2 linked regions of the Microbispora sp. ZYX-F-249 genome follow. The protein of the gene in region 2 interacts with the protein of the main gene of each other region in a pairwise test. Links are inferred from orthologs where the notes say so. Each region holds a gene or a part of one and is shown on either strand. Other genes may lie near its edges. The genes, in order: uvrA and uvrB.

Evidence for each region.
Region 1: the proteins of uvrB (region 2) and uvrA interact in binary tests that used the Escherichia coli proteins (3 or more experiments, as listed by UniProt). The link is inferred for Microbispora sp. ZYX-F-249 from one-to-one orthologs.

Annotation. Positions count from the first base shown.
Region 1 is NZ_JBDJAW010000028.1:25,132-33,161, reverse strand. Bases 3,202-6,623 are described here. They hold uvrA (excinuclease ABC subunit UvrA), read right to left. Parts: upstream 6,243-6,623; coding sequence 3,402-6,242; downstream 3,202-3,401. Other genes in these bases: AAH991_RS28025 (maleylpyruvate isomerase family mycothiol-dependent enzyme), read left to right, coding at 6,514-6,623; AAH991_RS28035 (Rieske (2Fe-2S) protein), read right to left, coding at 3,202-3,237. Outside these bases: RNase adapter RapZ, read right to left, coding at 1-212; excinuclease ABC subunit UvrC, read right to left, coding at 459-2,414; more of AAH991_RS28035, read right to left, coding at 2,797-3,201; more of AAH991_RS28025, read left to right, coding at 6,624-7,431; AAH991_RS28020 (MBL fold metallo-hydrolase), read left to right, coding at 7,428-8,030. UniProt on the Escherichia coli protein: The UvrABC repair system catalyzes the recognition and processing of DNA lesions. UvrA is an ATPase and a DNA-binding protein. A damage recognition complex composed of 2 UvrA and 2 UvrB subunits scans DNA for abnormalities.
Region 2 is NZ_JBDJAW010000018.1:87,577-95,125, forward strand. Bases 1,649-4,589 are described here. They hold uvrB (excinuclease ABC subunit UvrB), read left to right. Parts: upstream 1,649-2,033; coding sequence 2,034-4,145; downstream 4,146-4,589. Other genes in these bases: AAH991_RS22040 (hypothetical protein), read right to left, coding at 1,649-1,807; AAH991_RS22050 (hypothetical protein), read left to right, coding at 4,420-4,589. Outside these bases: AAH991_RS22030 (inositol monophosphatase family protein), read right to left, coding at 1-132; AAH991_RS22035 (hypothetical protein), read right to left, coding at 105-758; more of AAH991_RS22040, read right to left, coding at 755-1,648; more of AAH991_RS22050, read left to right, coding at 4,590-4,971; AAH991_RS22055 (DUF4126 domain-containing protein), read left to right, coding at 5,193-5,798; AAH991_RS22060 (Uma2 family endonuclease), read right to left, coding at 5,847-6,425; AAH991_RS22065 (acyltransferase), read right to left, coding at 6,526-7,221; pyrG (CTP synthase), read left to right, coding at 7,378-7,549. UniProt on the Escherichia coli protein: The UvrABC repair system catalyzes the recognition and processing of DNA lesions. A damage recognition complex composed of 2 UvrA and 2 UvrB subunits scans DNA for abnormalities.

The sequences.
Region 1 (8,030 bases), on a different replicon or contig from region 2:
GTGAAGGCGAGGCTGCGCACGTCGACCACGGCCGCGACCCGGTCGGTCGCCATGTTCACCCGGCCCGCCTCCTCGGCGAGCGAGGACAGCAGCCCCGGCGGCAGGTTGTCGATCACGTACCAGCCGAGATCCTCCAGAGACTTCGCGGCGGTGCTCCGCCCCGCCCCCGACATTCCAGTGATCACCACGAATGCCGGCTCAGTCGTGCTCATCGCCCGCTCACCGCCTTGCCGCCCATGTCAGCTCGCCCAACGTCAGCCCCGCCCTCGTCCGGCGCCCGCGCCGGGACGGCCGCCGGGACCTGGCGTGCCCCGCGGGGACTCTCTGGTGCCGGAGCATGACACCTCTTCACCTGATCGCGCCACCGCCACGCCGGGCAACTCCCATGGTGCCCTCCCTGCTGCCCCTGCCCTGGTCCGGCTGGGGACGGGACATGCCGCGATGCTCGCGCGGGCACGTCACGACCCCTGCCCGGCCGGGGACGGGCTCTCACCGCGCAGCGCCGCGACGATGGCCTCGGCGGTCGCGCGGCCGATGCCGGGGACCTCGCGGATCTCCTCCGCGCTCGCCTCCCGCAGCCGCTTCACCGAGCCGAAGTGACGCAGCAGGGCCTGACGGCGTGCCGGGCCCAGGCCCGGCACCTGGTCGAGCGCGCTCTCTTTGAGCGATTTCGACCTCTTCGTCCGATGGTAGGTGATGGCGAACCTGTGCGCTTCGTCACGGACGCGCTGTAACAGGTAAAGCCCCTCGCTGCTGCGCGGCAGGATCACGGGCTGGTCGTCGCCGGGCAGCCACACCTCCTCCAGCCGCTTGGCCAGGCCGCACACGGCGACGTCGTCGATGCCGAGCTCGTCCAGGGCACGCTGGGCGGCCGCCGCCTGCGCCGGGCCGCCGTCCACCACCACGAGGTTGGGCGGGTAGGCGAACTTGCGGGGACGGCCGGTCTCCGGGTCGATGGGCGTCCCGGCTCCGTGCCCGGCCTCGCGCTCGCCCGCGTCGTCCGCGTCGGCGTCCAATTCGCCCGTCTCCGCCCGCTCCTCCAGGTAGCGCTTGAACCGCCGGCAGATCACCTCGTAGATCGAGGCGACGTCGCCTTCCGCGGTCCTGATGGAGAAGCGGCGGTACTCGCTCTTGCGGACCAGGCCGTCCTCGAAGACCACCATCGAGGCCACGACGTTCTCGCCCTGGATGTGCGACACGTCGTAGCACTCGATCCGCAGCGGCGCCTGGTCGAGATCGAGGGCGTCGGCGATCTCCTGCAGGGCCCGGCTGCGCGTGGTCAGGTCGCTGGCGCGGCGCAGCTTGTGCTGGGCGAGCGACTCCTTGGCGTTGCGCTCCACCGTCTCCATGAGGCTCTTCTTGTCACCGCGCTGGGGAACGCGCAGGTCGACCCGGGAGCCCCGCTGCTCGCTCAACAGCTCGATCAGCGCGGTCTCGTCCGGGGGCCGCGCCGGCACGAGGATCTCGCGGGGAATCGTCGCCTCGCCGTACATCTGGAGCAGGAACTGCTCCACCAGCTCGCCGGGGGTGGCCTCCTCCACCTTGTCCACCACCCAGCCGCGCTGTCCGCGGATGCGGCCGCCGCGCACGTAGAAGACCTGGACCGCCGCCTCCAGCGGATCCTCCGCGAGGGCGATCACGTCGCAGTCGGTGCCGTCGCCGAGCACGACCGTCTGCTTCTCCAGAGCCCGTTGCAGCGCCTGGATGTCGTCCCGCAGCCGCGCGGCCCGCTCGTACTCCTCCACGGCCGCCGCGTCGCGCATATCGCGTTCCAGCCGCTTGATGAAGCGCCCGGTGTTGCCGGCCATGAAGTCGCAGAAGTCCTCGGCGAGGGCGCGATGCTCCTCGGGGGTGACCCGGCCGACGCAGGGCGCCGAGCACTTGTCGATGTATCCCAGCAGGCAGGGACGGCCGATCTGCCCCGCCCGCTTGAAGACCCCGGCCGAGCACGTCCGCACGGGGAAGACGCGCAGCAGCAGGTCGACGGTCTCCCGGATGGCCCAGGCGTGCGAGTAGGGGCCGAAGTAGCGGGTGCCCTTACGCTTGGCCCCGCGCATCACCTGCACCCGGGGGAAGTCCTCCCCCATCGTCACGGCCAGGTACGGGTACGACTTGTCGTCGCGGTACTTGACGTTGAACCGGGGGTCGAACTCCTTGATCCAGGAGTATTCGAGCTGGAGCGCCTCGACCTCGGTGCCGACCACCGTCCAGTCCACGGACGCCGCGGTCGTGAGCATGGTCTGCGTCCGCGGGTGCAGGCCGGCGAAGTCCGCGAAGTACGAGTTGAGCCGCTGCCGCAGGCTCTTCGCCTTGCCCACGTAGATCACCCGGCCGCCCGGGTCGCGGAAGCGATAGACGCCTGGCGACTCGGGGATCGATCCGGGCGCCGGTCGATAGGTTGCCGGATCCGCCACACCCAAAGACTACTGGGCCTCGCCGACAATCCCGGCCGACCGATCCCGCCGTCCGCGTGGGCCCCTGGGCGGGTCCCCGCGCGTGGGACGTGAGCCCGTCTTTACGATGTAGATCAGATGGTCCGGTCGTCCCCGCGAGTGCCCGGCGGGCACGATCGCGGCCGCCGGCGTGACGTCTCATCTGCCGTCGCGCGGCGGCCGCACCGGTCCCGTGCCCGGGACGAGCTCTCCGGCGCGGCCCGGCCGGCATCGCGCGGGGTTCGCGAGCCGGAGGATTCGCGCCTAAGGGTTCCGCGAGCCGTGGAACCGGAGCCGTCGGGCGACCGCCGCCTCCGCGCGGGATCCCCGCGTCCGGCAGGCGGCGGCGCGCTCTACGGCGCCCCTACGCGAGGGTGATGCTGTCGCCGCTCACCGTGATGGTCTTCTCCGCGAGCGGCTTGGTGGCCGGTCCGTTGGTCACGGCACCGTCCTTGGCGCTGAACTTGCTGCCGTGGCACGGGCAGACGATCTCGTTGTTCGAGACGCTGGCGACCGGGCAGCCCTGGTGGGTGCAGGTCGCGCTGAACGCCTTGAACGTGCCGGCCTCCGGCTGCGTGATGACGACGTCCTGGTCCTTGAAGACCTTGCCGCCGCCCTGGGGGATGTCGGAGGTCTTCGCGATCTCGCCCCCGCCCTGTGCTCCCTGAGACTGGCCGTCCTGGGACGTGCCCTGGCCCGCCGACGCCGTGTCGTCCCCGTCGGAGGCACCGCACGCGCTCAGCGCCACGGCCAGCCCGGCGCCCCCGGCGCCGAAGATCACGGCCCGGCGTGTCGTATCCGTCATGCTCATCCTTCCCTGATGCGGCGGCCCGGGACGTCCACGGCCCCGGGTCTTCCCCTGCGCGACGCGTCACCCTGTGTGCTCTCAGGTACGGCCATCACCCCGTGGCCGGTTCAGGGTGACGCGGTCGGAAGGAGAAGAGTAGGGAGAGAAGATGAGACGAATACTCATACGCCCAGAATCTTGCGGAGGAAGGCGCCGGTGTGGCTCTCCTCGACCCGGGCGATCTGCTCGGGCGTGCCGGCGGCGACGACCCTGCCGCCCCCGGAGCCGCCTTCGGGCCCCATGTCGACGATCCAGTCGGCGGTCTTGATGACGTCGAGGTTGTGCTCGATGACGATCACCGTGTTGCCGGCGTCCACCAGCCGGTTGAGCACGCCGAGCAGCCGCCGGATGTCCTCGAAGTGCAGGCCGGTGGTGGGCTCGTCCAGCACGTACACCGTCCGGCCGGTCGATCGCCGCTGCAGTTCGGAGGCGAGCTTCACCCGCTGCGCCTCGCCGCCCGACAGCGTGGTCGCCGGCTGGCCCAGCCGTACGTACCCGAGACCGACGTCGTGCAGCGTCTGCAGGTGACGGCGGATGGCGGGGATCGCCTCGAAGAACCCCAGCGCCTCCTCGATCGGCATGTCGAGGACCTCTGAGATCGTCTTGCCCTTGTAGTGGACCTCCAGCGTCTCCCGGTTGTACCGGGCGCCGTGGCAGACCTCACAGGGGACGTAGACGTCCGGCAGGAAGTTCATCTCGATCTTGATGGTGCCGTCGCCGGAGCAGGCCTCGCAGCGCCCGCCCTTGACGTTGAAGCTGAAGCGGCCCTGCAGGTAGCCGCGGACCTTCGCCTCGGTCGTGGCGGCGAACAACTTGCGCACGTGGTCGAAGACGCCCGTGTACGTCGCCGGGTTGGACCTCGGCGTGCGGCCGATCGGCGACTGGTCGACGTGGACGACCTTGTCCACCAGGTCGGTGCCGACCACCCGGGAGTGGCGTCCCGGCACGGTCTTCGCGCCGTTCAGCTCCTTGGCCAGCGCCGCGTAGAGGATGTCGTTGACCAGCGTCGACTTGCCGGACCCCGAGACGCCGGTGACCGCGGTGAAGACGCCGAGCGGGAACTCGACGTCCACTCCCTTGAGGTTGTGCTCGCGGGCGCCCTTTACGACGAGCTGCCGCTTCCTGTCCCGCGGGCGCCGGATCTCCGGCACGGTGATCGCCTTTCGGCCCGACAGGTACGCGCCGGTCAGCGACTCCTCGCTGGCGAGCAGCTCCTGCACGGTGCCGGACACGACGACCTGGCCGCCGTGCTCGCCCGCGCCGGGGCCGATGTCGACCACCCAGTCGGCGGCGGCGATCGTGTCCTCGTCGTGCTCGACAACGATCAGCGTGTTGCCCATGTCGCGCAGCCGGATCAGCGTCTCCAGCAGTCGCTGGTTGTCCCGCTGGTGCAGTCCGATGGACGGCTCGTCCAGCACGTACAGCACGCCGACCAGGCCGGAGCCGATCTGCGTGGCCAGCCTGATCCGCTGCGCCTCGCCACCGGCGAGCGTGCCGGCGGCGCGGTCGAGCGTGAGGTAGTCGAGGCCGACGTCGAGCAGGAAGCCCAGCCGGGCGTTGATCTCCTTGACCACCCGCTCCGCGATGTGCATGTCCCGCTCCGACAGCCGCAGGCCGGACAGGAACTTCGCGCAGTCGGCGATCGACATCGCCGAGATCTCGGCGATCGAGGCGTCCCCGACGGTCACGGCCAGCGAGACCGGCTTGAGGCGGCGGCCCTTGCAGGCCGGGCAGGGGACCTCGCGCATGAAGCCCTCGAACCGCTCGCGGCTGGCGTCGCTCTCCGACTCGGCGTGCCGGCGCTGCACCCAGGGGATCACGCCCTCGAAGTCGGTGTAGTACGACCGCTGCCTGCCGTACCGGTTGCTGTAGCGGATGTGGACCTGCTCGTCGTGGCCGTGCAGGATCGCCTTGTGCGCCTTCTTCGGCAGCCGCTCCCACGGCGTGTCGAGGTCGAAGCCGAGCGTGTTGCCCAGCGCCTCAAGCAGCCGCACGAAGTAGTCGCTGGTGTGGCCGTTCGCCCACGGGCTGATCGCGCCGTCGCCGAGCGTGCGCTCGGGGTCCGGGACGACGAGGTCGGGATCGACCTCCATGCGGGTGCCGAGCCCGGTGCACTCGGGACAGGCGCCGAAGGGCGAGTTGAACGAGAACGACCGCGGCTCGAGCTCCTCGAACGACAGGTCGTCGTAGGGGCAGTAGAGGTGCTCGGAGTAGAAGCGCTCACGGTTGGGGTCGTCGTCGGGCAGGTCGACGAAGTCGAGCGTGATGGTGCCGCCGGACAGCTGCAGCGCCGTCTCCACCGAGTCGGTCAGCCGGCGCCGCGCGCTCTCCTTGACCGACAGACGGTCGACGATCACCTCGATGTCGTGCTTCTCGTACTTCTTGAGCGTGGGCGGCTCCTCCAGGCGCACGATCGTGCCGTCGACGCGGGCCCGGGCGTAGCCCTTGGTCTGCAGCTCGCGGAACAGCTCGGCGTACTCCCCCTTGCGGCCGCGGACGATCGGGGCGAGGACCTGGAACCGGGTGCCCTCCTCCAGCTCGAGCACGCGGTCCACGATCTGCTGCGGCGTCTGGCGGGCGATCGGGCGCGCGCACTGCGGGCAGTGCGGCTTGCCGATGCGCGCCCACAGCAGACGCAGATAGTCGTAGACCTCGGTGATCGTGCCGACGGTCGAACGGGGGTTGCGGCTGGTGGACTTCTGGTCGATGGAGACGGCCGGGGACAGGCCCTCGATGAAGTCGACGTCGGGCTTGTCCATCTGACCCAGGAACTGCCGGGCGTACGCGGACAGGGACTCCACGTACCGCCGCTGTCCCTCGGCGAAGATCGTGTCGAAGGCCAGGCTGGACTTGCCGGAGCCCGACAGTCCGGTGAAGACGATCAGAGCGTCTCGCGGGAGGTCGAGCGAGACGTCCTTCAAATTGTGTTCGCGTGCGCCACGCACGATCAGGCGGTCAGCCACGGTGGTCCCGATAGGTCGATGAGGTGAATGGAGGTGCACGGGCAGGCTATCCAGAGCCACCGACAATTTCGGGGGGCATCGTCCGGCGGCCGGAGGGGGCGGCCCCGCGTGCTGTGTGGGACACGCTCCGTGAACCAGGGTATGAGCTTCGTCAAACCGGTGCCTGCCATCCGCAGGAAACCCCTGCTCATACAACCGCCGCGGACGCCGTCCTCTTCCCTGCCGGGTGCGGGGACGGCGGCCGGGGGTGCCAGGGGCCATGATTGCCTCCATGTCCGTTATCGACGAGATCGAGCGGGAGCTCGCCGAGGCGACCGGGCGCCTGCTGGCGACCGCCGCCCGCCTCACCGACGAGGATCTCCGCGCGCCGTCCCTGCTGCCCGGCTGGACGCGGGGGCACGTGCTCACGCACGTCGCCCGCAACGCCGACAGCTACGTCAACCTGCTGTCCTGGGCGCGCACGGGGGTGCGCACCCCGCAGTACGCCTCGGCGCGGGCCCGCGAGGCCGACATCGAGGCGGGCGCGGCCCGCCCGGCCGCCGAGCAGCTCGCCGACCTGCGCGACAGCGCCGAGCGGTTCGCGGCGGCGATCAGGGGGATGCCCGCCGAGGCGTGGACCGCGATGGTCGCGGGGATGAACCCGCCCGACCACCCCGCCTGGTACGTCCCGATCCGGCGGCTCAGGGAGGTCGAGGTGCACCACGCCGACCTCGGGGCAGGCTACGGGTGGGCCGACTGGCCCGAGACGTACGTGAGACGAGAGCTGCACGACACGATGCTCTGGCTCGGCAGTGAGAGCCCGGCGGGCGAGGTCGTCGCCCGCGAGCCGGGCACCGGCGAGGTCGTGAGGACCTGGACGGGCCTCGGCGACGGCCCCGTCGTGGAGGGGACGCCGCGCGAGCTGCTCGCGTGGCTCGCGGGCAGGACCGACGGCGCGGGCCTGCGACTCGGTGCGTCACAGGCGCCTACCGGGCACGGCACCTCCGATGCGCGCCCCCGGCGCGACACTCCCGACGCGTGCCTCCGGCGCGACACTCCCGACGCGCGCCTCCGGCGCGACGCGGCCGGGGGGCCGCCGTCCCCGCCGCCGTGGCCGAGGCCGTCCCCCGCGGAACTGCCCGCCGAACCACCGCCGTCCTGGCCGCCCGCCGGGAACCGGAGCCGGGAACCCAGAGAGGAACGATCATGACCTATACCGGAAACGTCACCAAGGACGGGCCCGCCGACGTGCGCGAGGTCCCGGGGCTGACGATCTCGAAGATCGAGGTCGGCGACTTCGGCAACAACGCGTACCTGCTGCGGTGCGCGGAGACCGGCGACGGGGTGCTGATCGACGCGGCGGCCGAGCCCGACCGGCTGCTCGAGCTCATCGGCGACATGCCGATCAGCGCGATCGTGACCACCCACCGGCACCCCGACCACTGGATGGCCCTGGAGGAGGTCGCGCGGGCCACCGGAGCCCAGACCGTCGCCCACCCGCTCGACGCCCCCGAACTGCCGGTGAAGGTGACCAGGGAGGTCGAGCACGGCGACCGGGTGACGGTCGGCGTGGTGACGCTGGACGTCATCCACCTGCGTGGCCACACCCCCGGCTCGATCGCGCTGCTCTACCAGGACCGCCATCTGTTCACCGGCGACTCCCTGTTCCCCGGCGGCGTCGGCAACACGCAGAAGGACCCGGCCCGGTTCGAGCAGCTGTTCACCGACGTCGTGGAACGGATCTTCGACCGCCTGCCCGACGAGACCTGGGTCTACCCCGGCCACGGCAGGGACACCACCCTCGGTGCC
Region 2 (7,549 bases):
GAGGTCGGTGACGACGTCGCCCGCCCCGCCCTTGGCGTGGACGGCGACCGTTCCCGGCGCGCTGTCGCGCAGCACGGCCCCGGCGGACAGGGCGGCCTCGACGGCTACCCGCCTGGCGTGTTCGAGGTCCACAGGCTCCTCCTGGCCAGCTCGGCGGCACGTGCGGTCTCGGCGTCGTCGAGGCGTTCGCGCCTGACGTGGTGGAGGGGCGTGGCGAGCGGCCCGAGCGACAGGTCGCCCAGGCCCGGCCTGCCGCGGCCGAGCGCCACGGTGGCGGCCTCGCCGTCCTCGGGGATGACACTGCTGTGGAAGGCGCCCGCGGCGAGCGTGTAGGTCTCCCCGGCGCCGAACAGCTCGGCGCGTCCCGGGGCGTACGCGACGGTCCTGGCGGTGGGGCGCACGACGTCCCCCGACGGCGTGCTGACCACCTCGAAGACGCGGTGGGTGGGAGACGCCGAGGTGTCGGTCACGACGGCGTGGACGTTGCGCACCTGGCCGTACAGGACGTGGCTGACCAGGTCCCAGCTGTGGCAGTGGATCTGCGAGGTGGTGCTGCGGGCGCGCCGCGCGGCGGCGGTCCACACGTGCACGCACACCCCGAGGTCGCCCTCGCGGACCAGCGGCAGGCAGAGGAACCCCAGCGGGTGCCGCACGCCCCGCACCCGCGAGCCGCCCGCGGCGATGTCCCCGAGCACGCCGAGAGCCCACTCGCGGGCGTCCCCGCCGGCGAGCGCGCCGAGCACGTCCCGGTACCTCATGGCGCGTACGGGTCCTTGGCGCGCAGCGCCTTGCGGGTGACCTCGACGACGTCCCGGTCGGTGAACGCCTTGGGCAGCGGGAGATCGACGCGGTCGAACAGCCTGCGGACCTCCTCGACGGTCGGCTCCTCGCTCAGCGGCACCGACCGGTATCGGTCGATCGCCACGCGCCGGGCCTGCTCGAAGCTCGTGCGCAGCTCGGTGCCGCAGCTCTCGTAGAAGAACGAGCCGCTGAAGGCGATGATGGCCCGGTTGGGGTCCTCGGACGTCATGATCAGGGCACGGCCCGACATGTCCCAGCGGAAGGTCGTCATGACCGGCGACAGCCCCACCGCGATGTCGAGCAGGCCGTACCGCTGGCGGTACCAGAACGCGGCCAGGACGCTCGCGTACGACTCCTTCCTCGCCCGGTCGGTCGTCCACACCTCGCCGGTGCCGTCGGGCCGGTCCGACAGGGACCTGCGGTAGTGCGCGTAGCTCTCGCACACGGCCTCGTCCGTCGGGTCGATGATCTCCAGGCGGACCGTGAGGTGCCGCTTCTCGCGCCGCGCGGCGGCCACGCACTCGGGCAGCGTGACGGCGCGCATGTAGGTGCCGGTGCCGCCCTTGAACGCCCAGCGGTCGGTGCCCCGCCGCGCGTCCGCGTGCGCCTGTGCGATCTCGTGCTGACTGCCCAGGATGCGGATGACCGCCATGTCCTCGAGGGCCCGGCGGGTGCCCGCGACGAGGTCCTCCAGCTCGTCGAGGCGGTCCAGGCGCTCGGGAAGCCGCGTGAGCACGCCGGAGGTCGCGTGCATGGCCTCCTCGACCGGCTCCTGCCGGGCCCGGTCGCGCAGCAGCGCGGTCGCGACCAGGGCCAGGACGACCAGGGTGGTGCCGCTGACGAGCTGAGACTTCACCTTGTCGGGGATCACGTCGTCGGGCAGCACGCCGAGCACGCCCACGGCCACGGCCAGCACGAGGGCGATGGCGCCGTCGATGTTCTTGGCCGCCCACGCGAGCGACTGGCCGACGGCATTCCGCAACCCCGCCATGGTCAGCCCCGCCATCCCGTCAGTGTCGGCCCCCGGCTTGAATCGTAACGACAGGGTCATGGTCCGGCCAAGCGTTGACCACGGGCGGGCCGCAGGCGTCGCGGGCGAGGAGCGGAGCGGGTATCGGGACCGGAATTGTCGGTCGCCGCGCGTAGGTTATGGAGGTGAACCGGAGCGGGCGGAGCGCACCTGCATGCCGCCCCGCGCCGGCGGTCGGGGCGAGTGAGGAGCTGAGCGGGCGATGACATCCATGATGGACCTGAAGCGCAAGGTCGCGCCCTTCGAGGTCGTCACCGACATGACGCCGTCCGGCGACCAGCCCACGGCGATCGCGGAGCTGGAGCGCCGGGTCAGGGCCGGGGAGAAGGACAGCGTCCTGCTCGGCGCGACCGGCACCGGCAAGACCGCGACGGTCGCCTGGCTGATCGAGCGGGTGCAGCGCCCGACGCTGGTCATGCAGCCGAACAAGACGCTCGCCGCCCAGTTCGCCAACGAGCTGCGCGAGATGCTGCCGAACAACGCGGTCGAGTATTTCGTGTCGTACTACGACTACTACCAGCCCGAGGCGTACGTCCCGCAGAGCGACACCTACATCGAGAAGGACTCCTCGATCAACGAGGAGGTCGAGCGGCTGCGTCACTCGGCGACCTGGTCGCTGGTGTCGCGCCGCGACGTGGTGGTGGTCGCCTCCGTCTCCTGCATCTACGGCCTGGGCACGCCGCAGGAGTACGTCGACCGGATGGTCGGGCTCAAGGTCGGCCAGCAGATCGAGCGCGACCAGCTGCTGCGGCGGCTGGTCGACATGCAGTACACCCGCAACGACCTGGCCTTCACCCGGGGCACGTTCCGGGTGCGCGGCGACACGGTCGAGGTCATCCCGGTCTACCAGGAGCTGGCCGTCCGCATCGAGATGTTCGGCGACGAGATCGAGAAGCTGGCGACGCTGCACCCGCTGACCGGTGAGGTCGTCGGCGAGGACGACGAGCTGCACATCTTCCCCGCCTCCCACTACGTGGCAGGACCCGAGCGGATGGAGCGGGCCATCGCCGGCATCGAGGCGGAGCTCGCCGAGCGGCTCGCCGACCTGGAGCGGCAGGGCAAGCTGCTGGAGGCCCAGCGGCTGCGCATGCGCACCACCTACGACATCGAGATGATGCGGCAGGTCGGCACCTGCGCCGGGATCGAGAACTACTCGCGGCACATCGACGGCCGCGCGGCGGGCACCGCGCCGCACACGCTGCTCGACTTCTTCCCCGACGACTTCCTGCTGGTGCTGGACGAGTCGCACCAGACCGTCCCCCAGATCGGCGCGATGTACGAGGGAGACGCCTCGCGCAAGCGGACGCTGGTCGACCACGGGTTCCGCCTGCCGTCGGCGATGGACAACCGCCCGCTCAAGTGGGAGGAGTTCCTGGAGCGCATCGGCCAGACCGTCTACCTGTCCGCGACGCCCGGGCCGTACGAGCTGGGCCGCAGCAAGGGCGAGGTGGTGGAGCAGGTCATCCGCCCCACCGGCCTGGTGGACCCGGAGGTGATCATCAAGCCCACCAAGGGGCAGATCGACGACCTCATGGAGGAGATCCGCGCCCGGGCGGAGCGGGACGAGCGGGTCCTGGTCACCACCCTGACCAAGAAGATGGCCGAGGACCTCACCGACTACCTGCTCGACAACGGCATCCGGGTCCGCTACCTGCACAGCGAGGTCGACACGCTGCGCCGCATCGAGCTGCTGCGCGAGCTGCGCCTGGGTGAGTTCGACGTGCTCGTCGGCATCAACCTGCTGCGTGAGGGTCTCGACCTGCCCGAGGTGTCGCTGGTGGCGATCCTCGACGCCGACAAGGAGGGCTTCCTGCGCTCGGAGACCTCGCTCATCCAGACGATCGGCCGCGCGGCCCGAAACGTGTCCGGCCAGGTCCACATGTACGCCGACAAGATCACGCCCAGCATGGAGCGGGCGATCGAGGAGACCAACCGGCGCCGGGCCAAGCAGATCGCCTACAACGAGGCGCACGGCATCGACCCGCAGCCGCTGCGCAAGAAGATCGCCGACATCCTGGACAGCCTCGTCCGCGAGGACGCCGACACCGCGCAGCTTCTCGGCGGCGCCGGGCGTCAGCAGTCGCGCGGCAAGTCGCCGGTGCCGGGTCTCGCGTCCCGGGGCGCGGGCCAGCACGCGAAGGCGATCGCGGGGGAGATGCCCCGCGCCCAGCTCGAGTCGCTGATCGAGTCGCTGACCGAGCAGATGCACACCGCCGCGGCCGATCTGCAGTTCGAGGTGGCGGCCCGGCTGCGCGACGAGATCAAGGAGCTCAAGCGGGAGGTCCGCGACATGCGCGAGGCCGGCGTGAAATGACGGCGTGACGGGCGGCCGAATCCAAGCTCGGCCGGTTCTCGAGGAATGTGCGCTGAAATCGTCGGTGTGTGAAGTGCGGGAATTCTGTCGTTCCGACAACGCGGTGGAAATGCCGCCGGCTGCGAGGAGATGGGCGGGGGCGTAGGCTCCGAACGGGTTGACCTGGGCCGTTACGGGGAAGGCATTCGCTGGCGCGTGAATCCACGCGTCATTGGAGTAGCTCGATTGGGGCGGCTCCGAGCGGGCTAATCCTTTGTGACAAATCGGGGAAATCATGCGTTCGACGACCAACGCGTCAGGGCCTGCCGTTCGCCTCGCACTCGCCGCCGGGTCGGTGGCCGCGCTCCTCGCCGCGTGCGGCGAGGCTCCGGCGCACTCGTCCGCGGCGGAGCCGGTGAACCGGCCGGTCACGTTCGCCTCGGCCTCCGCCGAACCCTCCGTGACGCCCGCACCGTTGTCGTCGCCGTCGCCCGGCCCGTCGGCGACGCCGAGCGACTTCGTCGGCTGCCGGGACGGCGACTGCGAGGCGCGGGTGCGTGTGGGGGACAGCATCCCCATCGACCCGGCGCTGGGCGTGGACGAGATCTCCGTGGTGGGCCTGCGGGGAGACGCCGCCAGAATCGCCTTCACCGGCACCTCCACGGTCGTCGACGGCGCGAACACCAGCATCAGCCGGAGCTGTTACAACGACCGCTGCCGGGTCCGAGGGGCGTTGACGATCAGCACGAGCAGGCCGGGCCGCATCGGCGACGTCGGACTGCGGCTCACCCGCGTGGAGGGCGACAGCGCCCTGTTGGTGCTGCGGCCGGCCGGTGAAGAGCAGTGACTCCGCGGGTTCCCAGGGGCGATCCACGCGGGCCCGGCGGATCGACGAGGGTTTCGCCACGGCATAGACGTCCCGGCCGCCCGCGCCTGACACGGTGGGCGCCCGTCACGTGCCGGCAGAGGTGTCGGGGACGCGATTCGCGGTAGTGGGCGGGGACACGGAGCCGGGGCCGTCCGTTGACGGGAAGGCGGGATCGTCCCGCCGGCCGGAGGAGGTTGCCGATGTTCGCGGCGCTCACCGGGCTCGGGCTGTCGACCGCGGCCGGGCTCAACGCGTACATCCCGTTGCTGCTCGTCGGCGTGCTCGCGCGGCTCACCGACGCCGTACGGCTGCCGCACGAGTACGCCTGGCTGTCCGACACCTGGGTCCTCGCGATCATCGCCGTGCTGCTGGTCGCCGAGTTCGTGCTCGACAAGGTGCCGGTGGTCGACCACGTCAACGACATGATCCAGACGGCGGTGCGGCCCGCAGCGGGCGGCGTGGTGTTCAGCGCCACCGCCGCGGCGGAGCGGCTGGACGAGTCGGCATGGATGGCCGAACACCCGGCGGTCGGCTGGGTGCTGGGGATCGCGGTCGCCCTCGCCGTACACGTGATCAAGGCCACCGCGCGGCCGGTGGTGAACGCCACCACGGCGGGTGTGGGCGCGCCGGTCGTCAGCACGGCCGAAGACGTGGGCTCGCTCGGCATGAGCCTGATCGCGATCTTCCTGCCCGTCCTGGTGGTGGTGGCGCTGGCCGTGCTGGCGTTCATGGCCTGGCGGCTCATCCGCAGGGTGCGGCGCTACCGGGCGGCCCGCCGCACCCGTGCCGCCGCGTCGCCCGGCTGACGGCGGGGCACGGCACCCGCGTCTCGCGCCGACGCCGCACAGGCCGGATCAGCCGAGGAAGCGGCTCAGGTCCAGGTCGATGTCCACGTCGAAGCCGACGTAGGTCGCGAGGCGCTTGCGGTGGATCCCGGTCGGCACGTACGCCTTCACGCTCGGCTCCAGCTCGAACGTGTACGCGACCGCCTGCTCGTCTTCCGGCTCCACCCGCCATAGGTATTTGATGCCGGCATTGGAATACTTGATTGGCTTCGTCACTCTGTCCCTGTCCGCCGATTCGGGCGACACCACTTCGACGACAAGGTGAACGTCCTCAGGTTTGAAGGACGTCGTCGTGAGGTCGGGCAGGGCGCTGCGCTTCACGATCATGAGATCGGGCTCGGGCCGCTGCCGCAGGCCCAGAGTGACGCTCATCTCGCGCACGACGCACAAGCCCTGGGGAGGCGAGAGTTCTCTCTCCAGAAGCCTCAGCACGAACATGTGAAATGCGGTCTGGGGAGACATCATGATGAGAGACCCATCGATCAGCTCGACGTGCGCGGGGGCGTCGGGGGGAAGGTGGTCGAGCATGTCGGCGGTCCATCCGCCCGGCGGACCGGGATAGAACCACTCGGGGAAAGCCGCAGTCATCCGGTGTCCTCCTCTCCCTAGAGCGATCACTCGACATGACAATCCTGCCACCCAGCGTAGTCATAGGCGACTCGTTCTCCGGAAGGTCGCCGGCGCTCGGTCAGGCCGTACGTGACTCGTGCTCGGTGCGGGGGCGGGGGTCGGCGGGCAGCGGGGAGGTGCGGCGGGCGGCCGAGGGGCTGTGCCAGCCGAGGTCGGGGGAGTGCCGACGGACGACCTTGGCGGGGACCCCGGCGATGACCGAGTGGTCGGGGAACTCGCCGCGCACCACGGCGCCGCCGGCGACCACCGACTGGCGGCCGATCCGCGTCCCCGGCAGGATGATCGCCCCTGTCCCGATCCAGGACCCCGAGCCGATGGAGACCGGCTTGTTGCGCGGCCACTGCCGTCCGATGGGCGTCTCGGGGTCGTCGTACACGTGGTTCTGGTCGGTGATGTAGACGTAGGGGCCGGTGAAGACGTCGTCGCCGATGTCGATGGACTGGTGGCCGACGATGTGGCTGCCCCTGCCGATCGAGCAGCCCCGGCCGATCCGCACGATCGAGTCGGGCCCGAGATCCACCCCGGGACCCATGCCCGCCGAGATCGACACCCGCTCTCCGACGAGCGTGTGCGGGCCGATCTCGATCCACTGCTCCCCGAAGATGGCGCCCTGCGGGAAGGACAGGCACACGCCCTCGCCCATGCTGCGGAACCGGTAACCGCCCGGGGCGGCCGGGCTGAGCGCCGCGGCCTCCCGCACGTAGGCCCAGCCCCGGTGGACCAGGCAGCCGACGGCGCGCTTCACGAACGACATAACGCGACAAGTTACCGTTAGGTCGGCTTGTCCGCTATGGCGGGTTAGCGCACGTGGCAAGCCCAATGTTGCCCAGCGTTTGATATTCTGAGAGCCCGTGGGCATCGCGGCGTCCAAACCGGACGGCCGGATCGACATCGACCACGGGAGCTCTTCTTGCGCAGCGCCGCACAAACCAAGCATCTGTTCGTCACCGGCGGCGTCGCCTCCAGTCTCGGCAAGGGACTCACGGCCTCCAGCCTCGGTCGTCTCCTCAAGCTTCGCGGCCTGCGCGTCACGATGCAGAAGCTCGATCCCTACCTGAACGTCGACCCCGGCACGATGAACC